2 regions of the Bacillus sp. UNC322MFChir4.1 genome follow, and region 1 is predicted to be linked to the other one. Evidence: riboswitches for the same ligand, from Rfam matches in the RefSeq annotation. Region 1 holds a riboswitch; the other holds the start of a gene.
The links. Region 1 has a riboswitch for cyclic di-AMP ahead of kdpA (potassium-transporting ATPase subunit KdpA). Riboswitches for the same ligand answer to the same signal wherever they lie in the genome.
Positions count from the first base shown of each region.

Region 1 (3,150 bases):
TAGATCGCTGGAATCGAAGGAAGTTGATGTGGACAGCTGATTTAGGATGTATGGTCTTGGTAGGACTAGTTCCTATTTTAAATTTTCTAGATGTACTCCAGATTTGGCATCTATACGTTATTTCTTTTATGTTAGCTGTCTTATCTATGTTATTTGATGTAGCTACTGTTACAGCAATTCCGTATATTGCAGGTCAAAAGTTAACGAAAGCGAATTCGGCATACCAAATGGTTAATCAAATTGCTAGTTTAGCAGGTCCAACATTGGCAGGAATAACAATCGCTATAATAGGAGGATTTAACGCGCTTTGGTTAAATGTTTTCTCCTTTGCCGCTACTTTAATTGCAGTATTACTCTTACCTAAATTAGTGGGAAATAAAGTCATCGTTAGAGAAGGGAATGTATTAAAAGGCATAGGGAGAGATCTGAAAGAGGGACTGAAATGGCTGACGAATAATCGGCTTAACCTTGCTTTATCTCTCCAAGCTATGGTTGGCAACTTTGGGGCTAGTGCTGTACTGGGCGTATTCATGTATTACTTACTTTCAACTTTACATTTATCTGCTGAACAAAGCGGTCTTAATTATACCTTAATTGGAGTTGGGGGACTTATAGGAAGTATTATTGCAGTACCACTCGAAAGGTACTTTCGGCGTGGGATTCTTATCCCTGTTCTTTTAGGTATAGGTGCTATTGGACTAACGTATGCAATATGGAGCAAATATTGGCTAGCACCTGGTATCGCCCTTGGTGTGGCAATGGTCTGTAACATAGCTTGGAACACAATCGTAGCATCAGTCCGGCAAGAAACAGTGCCTACCGATATGCAAGGAAGGGTTCTTGGCTTCTCGCGAGTACTTACTCGTCTAGCAATGCCGTTAGGTGCTTTAGTTGGTGGGATTATTTCTGGCTATAATCCAGTTGCAGTATTTGCATTGGCGTCAGTTGCAAAGATAATGGAAGTTATTATTGCGCTTATTAGTCCTATTCGAAAGCTATGAGGAAAAGATATATAGACGATATAAAATCCCCTTTCTTTTCAGGAGGGTGAGAGCATCTGGCCGCGCATCGAAACGGTCATGTCATGTTGTATTCAACTTAGCCTCAACTTATAGCTCGGAAAATGAAAATGAATATAGATTGTTTTCTTATATAGGTTATATATGAAAGGAAGTTATTAAAAGTAAGCGAATTTATGGAGGGGAATACAATGGCAGCATTTTTCATCATTTTAAGTGCAAGCATACTTGTGTTTATCAGCCTCATTCATATGTATTGGGCATGTGGCGGATCTTGGGGCAGTAAGGTTGTTCTTCCGATGAAAAAAGACAGCGACGAATCTGTTTTTGTTCCTCGGAAAATAGGAACTTTTGCAGTGGCACTTGCCATTCTATGTTTCGCTATGATTCTATTAGCTCAAAGTAGATATTTGTCTTTTTGGGATTCAAGTCGTTACACGAGATGGGGATGTATCATTCTTGCAGGCATTTTCTTATTACGTGCAATTGGTGACATGAAGTATGTTGGATTCTTTAAGAAAGTAAAAGGAACAAAATTTTCGGTATATGATACGTGGTTATACAGTCCGCTTTGTTTGTATATCGCATTTATTTTTGTAGTAGCGGTTTATTGTTATTGATATGTAGAAGGAAAACTTTCATGAAGGGAGTTTTTCTTTTTTTGTATTTTCTCTCTTTACAATAAGAGTTTGGAAGCGTATATTAACATACAAATGGAAAATTTTACAGCCGAATATCGCTTAATCCAATAGGAGCGGGGGAACCAATTTTGTGCTTTGTCACTCGGGGTGAATCCTTTTTAGGTAGGGCTACTCTCAAGGTCCGAATCCGACAGCTAACCTCGTCAGCGTTTTGAGAGGGGGGACTTGTGTGTAAAAAACACTAGGTGCGGCCTAGTGTTTTCTTTTATTCTCTTTATGGTAAAAATTTACAATTAAACTTATTTCTATATGTAATGGAGAAAAATATAGAGATAACAGAGGAGAGGAAAAGAGTGAGCTGGCTTACAAGTCTAATTGTAATTTGTCTATTTGTAGTTGTTGCGAAACCAATGGGAGATTATATATACAACGTTTTTCAGCAAAAGGGACCATTTCAAAAGATATTTGGCCCGCTAGAAAAATTTTTATTTAAAATCGCGGACATTAAGGGCTATAGTCAAAGCTGGAAGCGCTATTTGTTTTGTTTAATTATAACGAATCTATTTTTTATACTTGTTGTGTATTCTATATTTCGATTACAGGGGATGTTACCGTTAAATCCAAATCATTTTCCGGGAATGGAGCCGACGTTAGCTTTTCATACGGCCATCACGTTTATGACAAATGCGAATCTACAACATTATGGTGGTGAAAGTAATTTATCTAATTTCTCTCAAATGGTTGGGGTAACATTTATGATGTTTGCAGCACCTGCAACTTCAATGGCAATTGGGATTACGTTTATTCGTGTGCTAGCAGGTAAAAGAATAGGGAATTTCTTTGTTGATTTTGTTCAATCTATTATAAGAGTATTGTTACCAATTTCATTTGTAGCGTCGCTCATTTTTCTAGCGCTAGGAACACCGCAGACGTTAGATTCTACAATTATCGCAAAAACGTTAGAAGGGACCGAGCAAGTAATTCCTCGGGGGCCAGTAGCGTCTTTACTAGCTATTAAAGAACTTGGAGATAATGGTGGCGGTTTTTTTGGAACGGTTTCCGCACATCCTTTTGAAAACCCAAATATGATTAGTAACGTGCTGCAAATGATGCTGCAAATGTTAATTCCGATGGCATTCCCATTTGTTTACGGCCGAATGATTGGAAATCGGAAGCAAGGAAGACTGTTTTTTGTATCGATGTTCATTTTGTTTATCGTTGGATTTCAGGCGCTTTCCATATCTGAGTTGAAAGGAAATCCGCCGTTAAATCAACTTGGAATAGAGCATTCACAAGGAAATATGGAAGGGAAAGAAATGCGCCTTGGCGTTATATCTTCTGCTTTATACGCAACGGTTACAAGCGCTTCGGGGACAGGGGGCGTGAATACTACACATGATACGTTAACACCAATTGGAGGAATGGTTCCGCTTGTAAATATGCTTCTCGGAACTGTATTTGGCGGAATTGGAGTCGGATTTATGAACGTG
Region 1 covers NZ_JQKQ01000023.1:67,432-70,581, reverse strand. Annotated here, with positions in the region: gene BR72_RS10490 (MFS transporter) at 1-1,001, shown strand, start outside; gene BR72_RS10485 (DUF3995 domain-containing protein) at 1,211-1,639, shown strand; cyclic di-AMP (ydaO/yuaA leader) riboswitch at 1,747-1,885, shown strand; gene kdpA (potassium-transporting ATPase subunit KdpA) at 2,014-3,150, shown strand, end outside.

Region 2 (3,150 bases), on a different contig from region 1:
GAACATGAGCTGGATTTAATGGCAATACGCCTTGCAAACGAAGTATGAAATATACAACAACAATCATAAATCCATTAAGCGCAACTAATGACAATGCATATTGCTTCCAGCTCTGGTTATAAGGCTTCACACCGGAAATTTTAAAAATAATGTTTTCAAAAGGTCCGAACACTTTATCCAATTTACGATTCCCTTGAAACGCCTTCTCTAAATAAATCCCCGTTGGCTTTGCAACAAGAACAAATAATAACATTGTGACCAAAACGGCAATCCAAATCATAATAAACCCTTCCCCCTAATTAAAACTTTTCTGGATTTAATAGCGCATAAACTAAGTACACAGTAAGTAAGCCAACAATAATGGATACTGCAATACTCATTGCTTCTTCCCTTCTTTCACAACGTTATCCGACCATCTTACAAGACCGATCATTGTCCCAACTAACACAACTAAAATTGCTATCATAGCGATATCTAACATTCTTCATCCCTCACTAAAATGTAAAATTTTACCATCAAAAGCATAAAAAAGAACACTGAGGATCTACTCAGTGTTCGAAAATGAACAACACAAAAGTAAACCTCCTCTCCAAACGCTTACGAGGTTAGCTGTCGGATTCGGGCCTAAAGAGTAGCCCTACTTTCATCATGAAAGATTCACCCCAAGTGACAATGCACAAAATTGGTTCCCCCGCTCCATTTCTGGACTCAGCGATATCAGGTTGTTTTTTGGAAATTTTATGAACAATTTATGAATGTAAATATACTCCTCTAAATTTTACTTGTAAAGAGGGAAAATAACTAAAATATGAAAATATCCCCCCTTTTAAACGCTTACATCAAGGATAAATACATCTTTATCATCTTTTTTCTTTCATTTTCTTCCTTTTTCATTATGTATACGTTCTTTTACAAGTAAAAAACAGAAGATTATCTCTATAAATCAAACACAACATAACCTGCTCTTCTCTCCTTGTCTTAAACCTCACACGTGACAAAAAAAGCCCTGACCGCTACTATAAACGGCCAAGACCTCGTACTCGCTTGCTCCTTTTGTTTTAAACCCCGCTCGTGGCACAAAAAAGGCCCTGGCCGCTACTATGCACGGCCAGAACCTCTCGCCCACCCTAAAAAGAAAGGGGCTAAATCATAAAAAAGACCGTAAATTACGCCCCCGAATACATACTCTCACCAATTCCGCATGTTGCTTCTCATATTCAATAATATCTTGTTCTAAATATAAACAGATACCTTCTGGCGGAAGAATTACATATGGCTTCGGAAAGAATGGATCATGTTCAGCTAACTCCTGTACTCGCTCTAACGATAACGCCCAGCGCTTTGCTAATTCACGGCAAAGTAATACTTTCATATCCGATTCCTCCGCCCTACTCTAAAGTCAAAAACGAAATGTTATCACAAGTTGTAAACACCACTAATTGAATTCCAATCGTTTTATAGAGGTGCTTAGGATATTGTTTATTTCGCGTGACGACTGTAATAGGCGCGGTAAATGAAGAGCGAATACGTTCGGCGAAGAAGCTAATTGTGGATAATTCATCTCCTAGCAAAATGATTTTTTTAACTGCTTTGCATACTTTCACAATCATGCTCGGGTCATCTGGGCAACAATATGCTTGTTGAAATCCACATGCTTTCACTTCACTTGCCACATATTCACTTGCTGTAAAAATAACCATTTCACTTTGAAAAGGTATTAAATCATGCAAACTCTTTACTTTCGCAACTTCACCTACACAAATGAGCATGTACTCTTTTTCCTCATCCATGCACTGGATTCTCCTTCACATAAAAGAATTTTTAACTATCGATTAAAATTCTTTTTATGCTAGTCGGATCGATGAATTGATGTATTCACTTGCACCATCCTCTCTCAACACGCTTACGGAGTTAGCTGTCGGATTCGGGCTTTGAGAGTAGCCCTACCTTCAAAAAAGATTCACCCCAAGTGACAATGCACAAAATTGGTTCCTCCGCTCCAAATTTCAGATTCAGCGTTCAAAAAAATAGATTCTGGCTGATATATTACTCCTGATTTTGGAAAAAGTAAACATGAAAAAAGCCAATTTTTCCAACTGGCTTTCTTCAAAAATACATATTTATACACGCATATTTCTACGTCCATATGCAAAATGATTCGTTGGTCCGTGACCGCTTCCAATGTTCAACTCATCTTCAATCGCTATACTAATAAAGCTCTTCGCTTCCCGAACTGCCTCTTCAATTTCATAACCTTTCGCGAGTCCGGCTGTTACAGCTGCCGCAAACGTGCAACCACTTCCATGTGTTTGAAGAGACGCAATCCGTTTACTTCTATATTCCATAAACTTATTTCCATCAAACAATAAATCAATTACTTTATTCCCTTGATATGCTGCATGCCCGCCTTTCATGACGACAAACTTCGCCCCTAAATCATGCAACATTTTCGCAGCTTCTTTACTATCTTCAATCGTATCAATCTTCATTCCTGTTAATACTTCTGCTTCAGGGACATTTGGCGTAATTACCGTTGCAAGCGGCAGCAAATGTTCTTTTAATGCTGTAACAGCTTCCTGTTGTAATAATGACGCTCCGCCTTTAGCAATCATTACAGGGTCTAGCACAATATTATTCCATGAAAATGATTTAATATTTTCAGCTACGACTCTAATAATTTCACTACTAAATAACATTCCAAGTTTTACCGCATCAGGCGTTAAATCCGTCCCAATAGAATGTAACTGCTCTTCAATTCCTTCTGTAGGAACAGGATACACTCCTTGTACACCGAGCGTATTTTGGGCCGTAATCGCTGTAATGGCTGTCATTCCGTACACACCGAGTTCTTGAAACGTCTTTAAATCTGCTTGAATCCCGGCTCCGCCGCCGCTATCAGAGCCCGCAATCGTTAATGCTTTATTCACTTTCATTTCCCTCACCCTTTTTACCCAAAGTAACGATGATAAATCGTTTTTGCTTCCGCTATATCCTTTGTTCCGTGCACAAGCACACGGCCATCTTGAAATGCCACTAACCGTTTATTCTCAACAGAAAATGATAGTAAATAAGAGTTTGCTGTTAAATCCGTTACCCGATTTTGCAGCAAATTTTGATACATAGACAAATGAAGCTGCTCTTTATGCGGCG
Region 2 covers NZ_JQKQ01000024.1:85,678-88,827, forward strand. Annotated here, with positions in the region: gene kdpA (potassium-transporting ATPase subunit KdpA) at 1-280, opposite strand, end outside; gene kdpF (K(+)-transporting ATPase subunit F) at 300-380, opposite strand; gene BR72_RS11145 (hypothetical protein) at 377-481, opposite strand; cyclic di-AMP (ydaO/yuaA leader) riboswitch at 581-724, opposite strand; gene BR72_RS11150 (hypothetical protein) at 1,148-1,372, opposite strand; gene BR72_RS11155 (hypothetical protein) at 1,389-1,790, opposite strand; cyclic di-AMP (ydaO/yuaA leader) riboswitch at 1,885-2,028, opposite strand; gene thiD (bifunctional hydroxymethylpyrimidine kinase/phosphomethylpyrimidine kinase) at 2,121-2,933, opposite strand; gene BR72_RS11165 (thiazole biosynthesis adenylyltransferase ThiF) at 2,948-3,150, opposite strand, start outside.
Region 2: another riboswitch for cyclic di-AMP. It lies ahead of BR72_RS11155 (hypothetical protein); the one in region 1 lies ahead of kdpA (potassium-transporting ATPase subunit KdpA).